3 regions of the Buttiauxella sp. 3AFRM03 genome follow, and region 3 is predicted to be linked to each of the others. Evidence: predicted binding sites of a transcription regulator. Region 3 holds the regulator's gene; each other region holds the start of a gene.
What was found. The regulator sigma-54, encoded in region 3, starts transcription at its own class of promoters, with help from an activator protein. The targets are predictions, from matches to a motif close to GTTGGCACANNTTTCGCTNT.
Positions count from the first base shown of each region.

Region 1: a site for sigma-54 is predicted at 3,026-3,045, ahead of hydN (electron transport protein HydN). Genes of this name have one in related genera too.
Region 2: a site for sigma-54 is predicted at 2,730-2,749, ahead of glnA (glutamate--ammonia ligase). Genes of this name have one in related genera too.

Region 1 covers NZ_CP033076.1:3,212,426-3,217,737, reverse strand. The annotation lists gene D8682_RS16395 (formate hydrogenlyase complex iron-sulfur subunit) at 1-138, shown strand, start outside; gene D8682_RS16390 (NADH-quinone oxidoreductase subunit B family protein) at 138-902, shown strand; gene D8682_RS16385 (formate hydrogenlyase maturation HycH family protein) at 902-1,312, shown strand; gene hycI (hydrogenase maturation peptidase HycI) at 1,305-1,781, shown strand; gene D8682_RS26775 (hypothetical protein) at 1,926-2,474, opposite strand; gene hydN (electron transport protein HydN) at 3,089-3,634, shown strand; gene fdhF (formate dehydrogenase subunit alpha) at 3,671-5,312, shown strand, end outside.
Region 2 covers NZ_CP033076.1:2,964,555-2,969,866, reverse strand. The annotation lists gene glnL (nitrogen regulation protein NR(II)) at 1-989, opposite strand, end outside; gene glnA (glutamate--ammonia ligase) at 1,234-2,643, opposite strand; gene typA (ribosome-dependent GTPase TypA) at 3,020-4,846, shown strand; gene yihX (glucose-1-phosphatase) at 5,000-5,312, shown strand, end outside.
Region 3 covers NZ_CP033076.1:3,527,446-3,532,757, reverse strand. The annotation lists gene kdsC (3-deoxy-manno-octulosonate-8-phosphatase KdsC) at 1-11, shown strand, start outside; gene lptC (LPS export ABC transporter periplasmic protein LptC) at 8-583, shown strand; gene lptA (lipopolysaccharide ABC transporter substrate-binding protein LptA) at 552-1,115, shown strand; gene lptB (LPS export ABC transporter ATP-binding protein) at 1,122-1,847, shown strand; gene rpoN (RNA polymerase factor sigma-54) at 2,021-3,454, shown strand; gene hpf (ribosome hibernation promoting factor) at 3,477-3,764, shown strand; gene ptsN (PTS IIA-like nitrogen regulatory protein PtsN) at 3,972-4,463, shown strand; gene rapZ (RNase adapter RapZ) at 4,517-5,312, shown strand, end outside.

The sequences.
Region 1 (5,312 bases), 320 kb from region 3:
CTGCTTGAGCACAACGGCGACAAACTTGCCGAAGCGCATCGCGCTGCGTTTGAAACCTGCCCGGAATGTAAACGCCAGCAAAGCCTGGTCTCTTCCGACCAAATCGACCTTAGCCGCCAAATTAGAGAGGCCAGCTAATGAGTATGTTACTCGGCCCACGCGACGACAACGGCATGCCAGTGCCAATGACGGTGGATGAATCCATCGCCGCGATGAAAACATCGTTGCTGAAAAAGATTAAACGTTCCGCCTATGTTTATCGTGTTGACTGCGGTGGCTGTAACGGTTGCGAAATCGAAATTTTCGCTACCCTTTCGCCCCTTTTCGATGCAGAACGCTTCGGGATTAAAGTTGTTCCGTCACCACGTCATGCGGATATTTTACTGTTTACCGGCGCTGTGACTCGCGCCATGCGTTCCCCCGCGCTGCGCGCGTGGGAATCAGCGCCGGACCCTAAAATTTGCATCTCTTACGGCGCGTGCGGTAATAGCGGCGGCATCTTCCATGACCTGTATTGCGTCTGGGGCGGCACCGACAAAATCGTCCCGGTCGACGTGTATATTCCAGGTTGCCCGCCAACACCTGCGGCAACGCTGTATGGTTTTGCTATGGCGCTAGGCTTGCTGGAGCAAAAAATCCACGCGCGCGAAGCCAGTGAAATGGATGCACAACCGGCGCAAATCCTGCACCCGGATATGGTTCAGCCATTGCGTGTGCGAATCGACCGCGCAGCGCGCAGCCTTGCGGGTTATCGCTATGGCCGCCAGATTGCTGACAGCTATATGGAAAATCTCACCGCCGGTGGCGGCAGTGTTCAGCAGTGGCTGGCACATGAGAACGATCCGCGTCTGACTGAGATCGTCACGCATCTGGAAGAACTGGTTAAGCAGGAGCGCGTGTAATGAGCGAGTCGGTGGTGTTTTGCCAGCTTAGCCGTAAGTTTGTCGATGAAAACGACAACACCCCGAGTGATGCGCAACAGGTGGTTTATTACAGCCTGGCAATCGGCCACCATCTCGGCGTTATCGACTGCCTGAAAGAGAACCTGGTTTGCTCGTTCGAGCCTTACAAAGCGTGGATTGCCACGCTTGAAGAGGGCAGCGAAGCGCGGCGCAAAATGGAAGGTGTGCCGCGTTACGGTGAAATCGTTATCGATCAGAGCCATGTGGTTTTGTTGGCAAAAGCATTTGATGCCGCAAAACCGAATCAAACTGAACAGCAGCAAGAATGGAGCCAGGCGTTGCTCGATATGCTGCAAGCCATTCAACAAGAACCCGCCATTTATTTGATGGTACGGAGACGCTATGACTAACGTTTTACTTTGTGTCGGCAACAGCATGATGGGTGACGACGGTGCTGGCCCGTTGCTGGCAGAAAAGTGCCAGGCCGCCCCACAAGGCGACTGGATTGTTATCGACGGCGGCACCGCACCGGAAAACGATGTGGTGGCGATTCGTGAATTACGCCCGCAAAGATTGCTGCTGGTTGATGCCACGGATATGGGCCTGAACCCAGGTGAAATCCGTATCATCGACCCGGATGACATCGCCGAAATGTTTATGATGACCACCCACAACATGCCACTTAATTATTTGATCGATCAGATTAAAGAAGATGTTGCCGAGGTGATTTTCCTCGGCATTCAGCCTGATATTGTTGGTTTTTACTACCCAATGACCGACGCGATAAAAGCGGCGGTGGAAACGGTGTATCAGAGCCTGGCAGGCTGGGAAGGTAAAGGCGGCTTCACGGATTTAGAAACACCTGATTTTGAGATGTAATGACGGCTGGGCATGGATGCCCATTCACATCCTGTTTTTATCTCTTTACCAGGGAAGGATGCGAGCTAAATAATAGACGTTACATCGACGAACCGTCCTCCAACCAATAGAAATGCAACGTCAAATATCATTGATCAAATTAATTTATATAAAATTACTGACTGACATGGTTGTGTATGTTCTATATTGAGAATGAAACACCATATGTAGCGCACCTTCCATTTTTTTACGACCGACAAAATCATTTGGATAAATAATTTCACCCAAATTAGAATCAAAGAAACAAATATCGCGAGCGGCTATCTTCAGAGCAACGGAATGCCCAACGCTTGCGTTAACCATATTTATTTCATGCTTACCATTCATTACCAATTCATTCATCAAAGCTGATGCCGATACTCTACTTAGTCTGACCATACCTCTATAACGAATATGACCTTCTATTCTTACAATCTCATTAAATATTTCTTCTCTGGGAAGTGAGGTATACGCCAAAGCAACATGATAATGTTGATATTGGAGATTCATAACCCCACGAATAATGCTCTGAGTTTTTGGCAAATGAAAATAATTCTCAACATTGCACGAATGCGGAGGTGAAATAAGGTAAGCTGCGCTAAATCCATAACAAGCCCCCCCAATCCATATATTTCCTTGCCCTGAATATCCTTTTTCCCTGTTGCTCCAGTCCACACACCACCCAACTTTGTTCGATCGGTACCTGACCAACCGTACTTCCTCATGTAAGCACTCTGGCTAAAATAATTGTATTTACCCTTAGTATTTCTGACATAAGTCATTAATGCATTTACTATGTTTGGCATCCAATCCCTTATATAGACTCATACGCATAAATTAAACAATACATAACAGATCACAGCGTTATCTCAATGGCTGAGATTTATGTAATAATTTGGGGTGGCACGCTATCACAAATATTATTACCTTTATACTTAAATAGTTATTAAGTATTATATAGTCATTATTAAAACCAATGATAAACCTCACAAATAAAACCATTTAATTAAAAAAGAAAATATATTATTAATATATTTGATATTGACACTACTTCATTGTTATCGATTACCTGAGTTTGAACGGCCAGGAAAAGCCGTTTATCTCCTGGTGAGGGCAACTCAATCCACTCTCTGTCATCTGCCCAAATGACATCGTCAAATGTGTCGATGTCACTGTCATCCCACCCCGGATCAATGCGCAAAGCCTTGAATCACGCTAGTTTCAAAGTTGGCACACTTTATGTATGCCTAAAGCAGTCTTATAAAAAACACTCTATCCAGGAGTCTCTGATGAACCGCTTCATCATTGCTGATTCGAGCAAATGTATTGGCTGTCGCACTTGCGAAGTGGCCTGTGTCGTGTCCCACCAGGAAGCACAGGATTGCGCGGCATTAACACCGCAAACTTTCCTGCCTCGTATTCACGTGGTTAAAGGCGTGAATGTTTCTACCGCAACGATGTGCCGCCAGTGCGAAGACGCACCTTGCGCCAACGTCTGCCCTAACGGGGCTATCAGCCGCGAACATGGCTTTGTGAATGTGATGCAGGAACGCTGCATCGGCTGCAAAACCTGCGTGGTTGCCTGCCCATATGGCGCGATGGAAGTGGTTGTTCGCCCGGTTGTGCGTAACAGCGGCGCGGGTCTTAACGTGATGGCTGAAAAAGCCGAAGCGAATAAGTGCGACCTTTGCCACACCCGTGCAGAAGGCCCGGCCTGTATGGAAGCCTGCCCAACCAACGCCATTATCTGCGTTGATCGCAACAAACTTGAACAAATGAATATCGAAAAACGCCGCCGTGCTGCGTTTGATGCGACTTCATCTATTTATTTCTAAACCCCTTTAACTTCACTTTTAACAGGTCTGTTACTGATGAAAAAAATTACCAGCGTCTGCCCTTACTGTGGCGCAGGCTGCAAACTCAAACTGGTTGTTGAGAAGAATAAAATTATCCGTGCCGAAGCGGCTGATGGCGTGACGAACCAAAATGAACTCTGCCTGAAAGGCTATTACGGCTGGGATTTTCTCAACGACACAAAACTGCTCACACCGCGTCTGACGCAGCCGATGATTCGTTATGAAAAAGGCGGCAAGCTCCAGCCTGTTAGCTGGGATGAAGCCATTAGCTATACCGCGAAACGCCTGAAAGCGATTAAAGAGCAATATGGCCCGCGTTCCATTATGACGACCGGTTCGTCACGCGGAACGGGTAACGAAACTAACTATGTGATGCAGAAGTTTGCCCGCGGTGTGCTGCATACCAACAACGTCGATTGCTGTGCGCGTGTTTGCCACGGGCCGTCGGTGGCGGGTTTGCAGGTGACGCTGGGAAATGGCGCGATGAGTAACTCCATCGGCGACATCGAACATTCAAAATGCCTGTTGGTATTTGGTTATAACTGCGCCGATTCGCACCCGATCGTGGCGCGTCGGGTGATTAAAGCGAAAGAAAATGGCGCGAAAATTATTGTTTGTGACCCGCGCCGCATCGAAACCGCGCGTATTGCAGACCAACATTTGCAGCTGAAAAACGGCTGTAATATGGCGCTGGTGAATGCCTTTGGCTACGTGCTGCTCGAAGAGAACCTCTACGATAAAGAGTACGTGGCGAAATTTACTGACGGTCTGGATGCTTACCGTGAAGTGGTAAAAGGCTACGCGCCAGAAGACGTTGAGCATTTGACTGGCGTACCGGCGCATCAGGTTCGTCAGGCGATGCGGACGTTCGCCGCAGCTCCTTCAGCCACCATCATGTGGGGCATGGGCGTGACGCAGTTTGGTCAGGCAGTCGACGTGGTAAAAGGCTTATCAAGCCTGGCACTGCTGACCGGTAACCTGGGGCGTGAAAACGTTGGCGTTGGCCCGGTACGTGGGCAAAACAACGTGCAGGGTGCGTGTGATATGGGCGTGCTGCCGAACCAGTTCCCTGGCTATCAGGATGTGGTTGACCCGGACGTTCGTGCCAAATTTGCCAAAGCATGGGGCATCAACGTTGATGATATGGACGACAAAGTCGGCGTGCGTATCACCGAAGTGCCGCATATGGCCATCGAAGGCGAAATGAAAGCCTATTACATCATGGGCGAAGACCCGTTGCAGACCGAAGCCGATCTTGGCCTGGTGCGCAAAGGGTTTGAAGCGCTCGATTTTGTGGTAGTGCAGGACATCTTTATGACCAAAACCGCCGAAGTGGCGGATGTGATTTTGCCAGCGACTTCCTGGGGCGAACACGGTGGCGTATTCACCTGTGCGGACCGCGGCTTCCAGCGTTTTGAAAAAGCCATTGATGCGAAATACAACGTCAAACGTGACTGGGAAATTATCAGCCTGCTCGCAACCGAGATGGGCTACCCGATGCACTACGACAACAACCAGCAAATCTGGGACGAACTGCGCGAACTCTGCCCGCTGTTCTTTGGTGTGACCTGGGAAAAAATGGGTGAAATGGGCCATGTTCAGTGGCCGTGCCCGACGCTTGACCACCCTGGCACGCCGTATCTCTACAAAGACAGCA
Region 2 (5,312 bases), 560 kb from region 3:
ATTTTTCCCGAATGCTGATCGATCAAGTTGCGTGCAATAGAAAGACCTAATCCTGTCCCTCCTTCACGGCCACTCACCATTGGGTAGAATAGTGTGTCCTGCAGATGGGCCGGAATGCCCGGACCGTTGTCTTCAACATCAATTCGTGCAGCCAGTCGGTAACGAGTACCGTGCAGCGTAATTTGAAAAGCGGTACGCGTGCGTAACACAATCTCACCACCATCGCTGCCGAGCGCCTGAAGCGCGTTGCGCACAATATTCAATAAAATCTGTTCAATTTGGTCTGGGTCGTGCGCTAACTCAGGCAAACTTGGGTCGTAATCTCTTACCAGCGACACGTTGGCAGGTAATTCCATCGACACCAGTTTCATCACCCGTTCGGTGACTTTATGAATACTTTCAGTAACGTGCATGCCAGGTTGCTGCGGGCCTAACAGCCTGTCGACCAGATTACGTAAACGATCAGCCTGCTCAATAATCACCTTGGTGTATTCAGTGAGCGAAGGATCGGGTAAGGCTTTTGCCAGTAATTGCGCGGCACCACGTAACCCACCAAGTGGATTTTTAATCTCATGAGCCAGCCCACGGACTAAGTCACGAGCGGCAATTTGCTGCGCCTGCTGTAACTGTTCCTGACTTAAACGTCGTTGGTTATCCATCGGCGCCATTTCCATCAGGATGAAACCTTCTGGTAAACGTTGTGCTGTCAGGGAAAGAATGTGGGAGCGGCTATCGATAACCAGCGTGACTTCGTTATCGGTAAAACCCTGGCCAGAGGTCAGGCTTTCCTGCATCAAGCCAATATTTAGTGAAAAGTAACTCAACAGCTCTGGTAACGGTGTGCCGTACAGCTTGCGTGAACTTTGCGCCAAAAGTTGCTGTGCCGCCGGATTGGCGTAATGCACCGCCAGTTCGTCATCGACCAGTAAAATGCTATTGATTAAAGAATTCAGGATCTGCCCAGCATCGGGCAGCGTGCCGGTTGCCATACAGCAGTCTCCGATAATTTGCACTGTGATGGTGCATTATAGTTTCCTGGCAGCAAAAGATATTGTTGCAGCAGATTATTTGTGGAGAAAAAAGCCCATCCTGAGATGGGCTAAAAGTTTCCACGGCAACTAAAAATCTTCTGAGACTGATGACAAACCACTTCGTAGGTCGGATAAGCGCAGCGCCATCCGACACCCTACAACACCTGTTTAGTGAATTTTGTCAGCAATCTGCTCAACGTCATTAAACGCTGTAATACAGTTCAAACTCGACTGGGTGCGGAGTCATACGCACGCGGTCGTTTTCTTCGATACGCAGCGCGATGTAAGCATCGATAGCTTCATCAGTGAACACGCCGCCCGCAGTCAGGAACTCGCGGTCTTCGTTCAGGCAGTTCAGTGCTTCTTCCAGAGAGCCTGCAACTTGTGGGATCTCTTTTGCTTCTTCTGGAGGCAAGTCGTACAGGTTTTTGTCCATTGCTTCGCCCGGATGGATTTTGTTCTTGATACCATCAAGACCAGCCATCAGCAGTGCTGCGAAGCACAGGTACGGGTTAGCCGCTGGGTCCGGGAAGCGCACTTCGATACGACGTGCTTTCGGAGACGCAACTACTGGGATACGGATTGAAGCGGAACGGTTAGCTGCAGAGTAAGCCAGCATAACTGGAGCTTCGTAACCCGGGACCAGACGCTTGTAGGAGTTGGTGGTTGGGTTAGCCAGGGCGTTGATGGCTTTAGCGTGTTTGATAACACCGCCGATGTAGTACAGCGCTTGCTCAGACAGGCCAGCATATTTGTCACCAGCGAACAGGTTTACACCGTTCTTAGCCAGGGACATATGGCAGTGCATACCAGAACCGTTATCGCCAAACATTGGTTTTGGCATAAAGGTCGCTGTTTTGCCGTAAGCATGAGCAACGTTGTGAACCACATATTTGTAGATCTGAATCTCATCTGCTTTTTTAGTCATGGTGTTGAAGCGGGTAGCCACTTCGTTCTGACCAGCAGTTGCTACTTCGTGGTGGTGAGCTTCAACAACCAGGCCCATTTGCTCCATAGTCAGACACATTGCAGAACGCAGGTCTTGTGCGGAGTCAACCGGAGGAACTGGGAAGTAACCGCCTTTAACAGCAGGACGGTGGCCTTTGTTGCCGCCTTCGTATTTGGTGCCGCTGTTCCATGCGCCTTCGATATCATCGATAGCCACGTGAGAACCGGAGATGGAGCTACCGAAACGAACGTCGTCGAACAAGAAGAACTCTGGTTCTGGCCCGAACAGTACGGTATCGGCGATGCCAGTAGAACGCAGGTAGTCTTCAGCACGCTTGGAAATGGAGCGTGGATCGCGGTCATAACCCTGCATGGTGCCAGGCTCAAGAATGTCGCAACGAATGATCAGCGTAGAATCAGCGAAGAATGGGTCAATAACAGCGGTAGATGCATCTGGCATCAGAACCATGTCGGATTCATTGATGCCTTTCCAGCCACCAATTGAAGAACCATCAAACATTTTGCCTTCTTCGAAGAAGTCAGCAGTAACCTGATGAGCAGGGATAGTGACGTGCTGTTCTTTACCTTTGGTGTCAGTGAAGCGCAAATCTACAAACTTCACTTCGTGTTCATTCAGCATCGTCAAAACGTGTTCAGCGGACATACTTAACTCTCCCGGATTGGTCATTGTCGTCGTGGTAACGAGGTGTTCAATACTTTCTTCGTTTGGCTATTCGCCCTAAAATGTTTAAAGCGAAATCTGTGCCAACTTTTAAATTACCCTAAAAAGGCGCTATCATGCGCACCATAGTGCAAAAGGGATGCACCATGATGGATAGTTTGCACCAATGTAGTGCTTCAGTCTGAGATTTGAGCACCATATTGGTGCAATTTTCGTTGTGGCTCCCTTTTTTGCTCCGTGAAAGCGATCACAAACCCTTACTTTCAACATTGTTTGTAAAAGTTCTTTGTGATCCTGTTATGTCCTTCGATTAATACGTGTACAATAACGCGCTATTTCTAATGCCTGAGGCAAAGTTGTGATCGAAAATCTGCGTAATATCGCCATCATCGCGCACGTTGACCATGGTAAAACTACCCTGGTTGATAAGCTGCTGCAGCAATCTGGTACTTTCAGTAACGACCGTGCTGAAGCCACTGAACGCGTGATGGACTCCAACGATTTGGAGAAAGAGCGTGGGATTACCATCCTCGCTAAAAACACCGCTATCAAATGGAATGACTACCGTATCAACATCGTTGATACCCCTGGGCACGCCGACTTCGGTGGTGAAGTTGAACGTGTAATGTCCATGGTAGACTCCGTTCTGCTGGTCGTTGATGCAATGGATGGCCCAATGCCGCAGACGCGCTTCGTAACCAAGAAGGCATTTGCTCATGGTTTGAAGCCAATTGTTGTTATCAACAAAGTTGACCGTCCTGGCGCGCGTCCTGACTGGGTTGTTGATCAGGTGTTCGACCTGTTCGTAAACCTTGACGCTACTGACGAGCAACTCGATTTCCCAATCATCTACGCATCAGCGTTGATGGGTATCGCAGGTAACGATCACGGTGATATGGCGGAAGACATGACCCCGCTGTACCAGGCGATTGTTGACCACGTTAAAGCACCAAGCGTTGACCTTGATGGTCCGTTCCAGATGCAAATCTCCCAGCTCGATTACAACAACTACGTTGGTGTTATCGGCATCGGTCGCATCAAACGCGGTAAAGTGAAGCCTAACCAGCAAATCACTATCATCGATAGCGAAGGTAAAACTCGTAACGGTAAAGTCGGTAAAGTACTGACCCACCTCGGCCTGGAGCGTATTGAATCCACCGAAGCGGAAGCCGGCGACATCATCGCGATTACCGGTCTGGGCGAGCTGAACATCTCCGACACCCTTTGCGACACGCAAAATGTTGAAGCGCTGCCAGCACTGTCTGTTGATGAACCAACTGTTACCATGTTCTTCAACGTCAACACCTCTCCGTTCTGTGGCAAAGAAGGTAAATTTGTTACCTCTCGTCAGATCCTTGACCGCCTGAACAAAGAGCTGGTGCACAACGTTGCACTGCGTGTTGAAGAAACCGAAGATGCGGATGCATTCCGTGTATCCGGTCGTGGTGAGCTGCACCTGTCTGTTCTTATCGAAAACATGCGTCGTGAAGGCTTCGAACTGGCTGTGTCCCGTCCGAAAGTAATCAACCGTATGATCGATGGTCGTATGCAAGAGCCGTTCGAGAACGTGACTCTGGATATCGAAGAACAACACCAGGGTTCTGTGATGCAGGCGATGGGCGAGCGTAAGGGCGATGTCAAAGACATGATCCCTGACGGCAAAGGCCGTATCCGTCTGGATTACCTGATTCCAGCACGTGGCCTGATCGGCTTCCGTACTGAGTTCATGACCATGACTTCTGGTACGGGTCTGCTGTACTCCACATTCAGCCATTACGACGACGTGAAACCAGGCGAAATCGGCCAGCGTCAGAACGGCGTGCTGATCTCTAACGGCCAGGGTAAAGCGGTTGCGTTTGCTCTGTTCGGTCTGCAAGATCGCGGCAAGTTGTTCCTGGGCCACGGTGCAGAAGTTTACGAAGGCCAGATCATCGGTATTCACAGTCGTTCTAACGACCTGACTGTAAACTGCCTGACCGGTAAGAAACTGACCAACATGCGTGCTTCTGGTACTGACGAAGCAACCACTCTGGTCCCAGCACTGAAGATGTCTCTGGAGCAAGCTCTGGAATTCATCGATGACGACGAACTGGTAGAAGTGACTCCAACTTCTGTCCGTATTCGTAAACGTCACCTGACTGAAAACGACCGCAAACGCGCGGGTCGTGGCGGCAAAGAAGCGTAAGTTTCTTTCCTGCAAAGCATTGAAGCCCTGCCTGTTTAGGCGGGGCTTTTTTTTGCACTGTTGCTCGCAGAACCTGCATCATTGCAAACCCGCCGATAGTCAAAGCCTCCCTTTACCGCTACAGTTATTTGTCCATACGCAAAGGAGAGGCTTATGCTGTATATCTTTGATTTAGGCAACGTCATTGTTGATATCGACTTCAACCGCGTGATGGGGGTATGGAGCGATTACAGCCGTATACCGCTAGCGAATTTGCAAAAAAGCTTTGTGATGGGGGAGGCTTTCAAACGCCACGAGCGTGGGCAAATTAGTGATGAAGAGTTTGCTGAAGCGGTCTGTGAAGAAATGGGCATGGCACTGAGCTTCGATCAATTTTCCGCCGGTTGGCAGGCTATCTTTGTCGGGTTACGCACAGAAGTTATCACCGTGATGAACAAACTTCGCGAAGATGGACATCGCGTCGTGG
Region 3 (5,312 bases):
TATCTATATGAGTAAGACCAGACGTTGGGTTATCATCCTGCTTTCATTGCTGGCATTAGTGTTGATTGGCTTAAATCTGGTCGATAAAGACCCCGTTGCTACACCGACGGTAAACAGCAACGAGCCAACCTATCAAAGTGAACATTCCACGACGCTCGCCTACAGTCCTGAAGGGGCTCTGAATTATCGGCTGGTTTCGGAACACGTTGAATATTTTTCTGAGACTGCTATTTCGTGGTTTACCAACCCGGTGATGACGCAGTATGACGAAAACAAAGTGGCAACCTGGTCTTTACGAGCGGATCGCGCCAAACTTACTAACGATCGGATGCTGTATTTGTATGGGAATGTGGTGCTGACGGCTCTGACGCCGGATTCTCAGCTACGCAAAATTACCACGGACAATGCGCAGGTTAATTTAGTCACTCAGGATGTTGCCTCTGATGACCAGGTAACCTTGTATGGAACCAGCTTTAACTCCACCGGCCTCAAAATGCGTGGAAATTTACGCAGCAAAAATGCCGAGCTGATTGAAAAGGTTAGAACATCCTATGAAATCCAAAATAAACAAACTCAGCCGTAATTTAGTACTAACCAGTACGCTTTTAGCCGCTAGTTTTTCGGCATTTGCGTTGACCGGTGATACCGATCAGCCGATTCACATTGAATCTGACCAACAGTCGCTGGATATGCAGGGCAACGTCGTCACCTTCACTGGCAATGTGATCGTGACACAAGGCAGTATCAAAATTAACGCCGACAAAGTGGTTGTGACTCGTCCTGGCGGCGAAGAAGGCAAAGAAGTCATTGATGGTTATGGTAATCCAGCCACGTTCTATCAGATGCAAGATAGCGGTAAACCCGTTAGCGGCCACTCAGCGACCATGCACTATGAGTTGCAAAACGACTTTGTAGTTCTGACCGGTAATGCTTATCTCGAGCAGGTCGACAGCAATATCAAAGGCGACAAAATTACTTATCTGGTGAAAGAACAGAAGATGCAGGCCTTTAGCGAAAAAGGTAAACGTGTCACCACCGTTCTGGTCCCTTCTCAACTGCAGAAAAAAGACGGCCAGGCTCCGGCACCAGCCCCTGCGCAGAAAAAGAGTAACTAATTCGTTATGGCTACTTTAATTGCAAAAAATCTCGCCAAAGCCTACAAAGGCCGCCGCGTCGTTGAAGATGTCAGCCTGGCTGTTAAGTCGGGTGAAATTGTCGGGTTACTTGGCCCAAACGGTGCCGGGAAAACCACTACCTTTTACATGGTGGTTGGCATTGTGCCGCGTGACGCCGGCAACATTATTATTGATGATGAAGACATCAGCCTTCTGCCACTTCATGCTCGTGCTCGTCGAGGTATCGGCTACTTACCGCAAGAAGCGTCTATTTTCCGCCGTTTAAGTGTGTTCGATAACTTAATGGCTGTGCTGCAAATCCGTGACGATCTTTCTGTTGAGCAGCGTGATGACCGCGCTAATGAGCTGATGGAAGAATTCCACATCGAACATTTGCGTAATAACCTCGGGCAGTCATTGTCTGGTGGCGAGCGTCGTCGTGTCGAAATTGCCCGAGCATTAGCCGCAAATCCAAAATTTATTCTTCTGGATGAACCTTTTGCTGGTGTTGACCCAATATCCGTCATCGACATCAAGCGAATCATTGAGCATCTGCGCGACAGTGGGCTCGGGGTGTTGATTACTGACCATAACGTACGCGAAACGCTGGCTGTTTGTGAACGTGCCTACATCGTAAGCCAGGGCCATTTAATCGCCCATGGCACTCCAGCCGAAATCCTGGAAGACGAGCATGTTAAGCGCGTGTATCTGGGCGAAGAGTTCAGACTCTGATAGGGTAGTAAAAATTATAATATTTATACTCAAAATAATTCGAGTTGCAGGTAGGCGACAAGGGAGTTCATCCCAGGAGCTTACTTGAGTAAGTGACTGGGGTGAAGGAGTGCAGTCAACACCCCTGCAGCTCGAAGTATGACGAGTATAACCTGAGGAAGCTCGCTCTGAATATGAAGCAAGGTTTGCAATTACGGCTTAGCCAACAACTTGCTATGACTCCCCAGTTACAGCAGGCAATTCGTCTGTTGCAACTTTCGACGTTAGAGCTACAGCAAGAACTTCAGCAAGCACTGGAAAGTAACCCACTGCTTGAGCAAACCGATCTGCATGAAGAAGTTGAAACTCAGGAAGTACGTGAAAACGAAGCATTAGATACCCGTGAGGCGCTTGAGCAAAAAGAAATGCCTGACGAGTTACCGCTGGATACCAGTTGGGACGAAATCTACACCGCAGGCACTCCATCAGGAACCGGAAGCGATTATATCGACGACGAATTGCCGGTTTATCAGGGGGAAACGACCCAGTCTCTTCAGGATTATCTGATGTGGCAGGTTGATCTCACCCCGTTTTCAGATACTGACACAGCAATTGCGACCTCTATTGTCGATGCCGTTGACGAAATGGGTTATCTCACAGTTTCTCTGGAAGAAATTCTGGAAAGCATGGGTGATGACGAAATCACCCTCGACGAAGTGGAAGCCGTACTCAAACGCGTTCAACGCTTCGATCCTGTGGGTGTTGCCGCACGTGATCTACGCGATTGCCTGCTCATACAGCTTTCACAGTTCGCTCGCGAAACGCCATGGTTAACCGAAGCCAGCTTGATTGTCAGCGATCACCTGGATCTGCTCGCTAACCATGACTTCCGCAGCCTGATGCGCGTCACCCGTCTGAAAGAAGAGGTGCTGAAAGAGGCAATGTGCCTGATTCAGTCTCTTGACCCACGCCCAGGGCAATCCATTCAGACCGGTGAACCGGAATATGTCATACCGGATGTTCTGGTGAAAAAAACGCAAGGTCACTGGACTGTAGAACTCAATGCCGACAGCCTCCCTCGTCTGAAAATAAACCAGCAGTATGCTGCAATGGGCACCAGTGCCCGCAATGACAGCGACTCGCAATTTATTCGCAGTAATCTGCAAGAAGCAAAGTGGCTGATTAAGAGCCTGGAAAGCCGGAACGACACGCTGCTGCGCGTCAGTCGCTGTATCGTTGAACAGCAACAAGGCTTTTTTGAACACGGCGAAGAGCACATGAAACCGATGGTGCTTGCTGATATCGCTCAGGTCGTAGAAATGCATGAATCGACCATTTCCCGAGTGACCACGCAAAAATATTTACATAGCCCACGCGGCATTTTTGAATTGAAGTATTTCTTCTCAAGCCACGTTAATACCGAAGGTGGAGGTGAAGCCTCCTCGACGGCAATTCGTGCATTAGTGAAGAAATTAATTGCTGCGGAAAACCCTGCGAAACCACTGAGTGATAGCAAGTTAACGACTATGCTATCGGATCAGGGGATCATGGTGGCACGCCGCACTGTTGCGAAGTACCGAGAGTCTTTATCCATACCACCGTCAAATCAGCGTAAACAGTTGGTTTGACTTAACCGATAAGGAAGACACTATGCAGCTCAACATTACAGGACATAACGTCGAAATCACTGACGCACTGCGCGAATTTGTGAGTACGAAGTTTGCCAAACTGGAGCAGTACTTCGATAGAATTAACCAAGTCTATATTGTGTTAAAAGTGGAAAAAGTCACGCATATTGCCGATTCAACGCTTCATGTAAATGGTGGTGAAATTCATGCCAGCGCGGAAGGGCAGGATATGTATGCGGCGATTGACGGTCTGATTGATAAACTGGCTCGCCAGTTAACCAAACATAAAGATAAACTAAAACAACACTGATAATCCGGGCAACTGTATAAGCAGTTACCCAAAATAATTCGAGTTGCAGAAAGGCGGCTACACAGTGAATCCCCATGAGCTTACTCTGGTAAGTGACTGGGGTGAGCGAGGAAGCCAACGCATATGCAACTTGAAGTATGAAGGGTAAAGACGGCTCGTTGCGTGGAGTAACGAGCCGTTAGCATAACAGGGTGCTTAGGTGAACTTATGATGAACAACGATTCTGCTCTACAACTTAGTCAAGTCCTGAACAAGGAATGTACCCGTACCAACGTACATTGCCAGAGTAAAAAGCGTGCACTGGAAATCATCAGTGAACTGGCAGCAAAACAGCTCGGCCTGCCACCACAAGTGGTATTTGAGGCTGTATTGACGCGCGAACGCATGGGCAGTACCGGTATCGGAAATGGCATCGCCATTCCCCATGGGAAACTGGAAGAAGATACGACTCGTGCCGTTGGGGTGTTTATTAAACTGGAAACCCCTATCGCTTTTGACGCCATCGATAACCAACCGGTTGACCTGATGTTTGCGCTGCTTGTTCCTGCGGATCAAACAAAAACGCACTTACATACTTTGTCTCTGGTAGCAAAACGTCTGGCTGACAAAACGATTTGCCGCCGCCTGCGTTCTGCACAGAGCGATGAAGAGCTTTATCAGATCATTACCGAAACAGAACAAGGTAGTGAAAGTGAATAATCTGGCTGCGGTCACGGGTATGCCGCAGCAAGAAAAGTTGGGGGAGTGAAAACATGGTGCTGATGATTGTCAGCGGCCGCTCTGGTTCAGGGAAGTCTGTAGCCTTGCGTGCACTAGAAGATATGGGATTCTACTGTGTAGATAACCTACCAGTGGTGCTATTACCTGATCTTGCTAAAACCCTCGCAGAACGCCAAATTTCTGCGGCAGTCAGCATCGACGTGCGTAACATGCCGGAAAATCCGGAGATCTTTGAACAGGCAATGACCAATCTGCCTGACTCATTCTCACCACAATTGTTGTTCCTTGATGCCGATCGCAACACGCTGATTCGTCGTTATAGTGACACGCGCCGCTTGCACCCGCTTTCCAGTAAAAATCTCTCGCTGGAAAGTGCGATAGATGAAGAAAGTGACTTGCTGGAGCCATTGAAATCCAGAGCCGATCTGATCATCGACACCTCTGAGATGTCGGTGCATGAGCTCGCGGAAATGCTGCGTACCCGTTTGCTTGGTAAACGTGAACGTGAGCTGACAATGGTGTTCGAGTCCTTTGGCTTTAAACATGGTATTCCGATTGATGCGGATTACGTGTTCGATGTGCGCTTCCTGCCAAACCCGCACTGGGACCCGAAGCTGCGCCCGATGACCGGTCTGGACAGACCTGTTGCTGCGTTCCTCGACCGTCATACCGAAGTCCACAATTTTATCTACCAGACGCGTAGCTATCTTGAGCTATGGTTACCTATGCTGGAAACCAATAACCGCAGCTATCTAACTGTGGCGATTGGCTGTACCGGCGGTAAACACCGTTCAGTTTATATCGCTGAACAGTTGGCAGATTATTTCC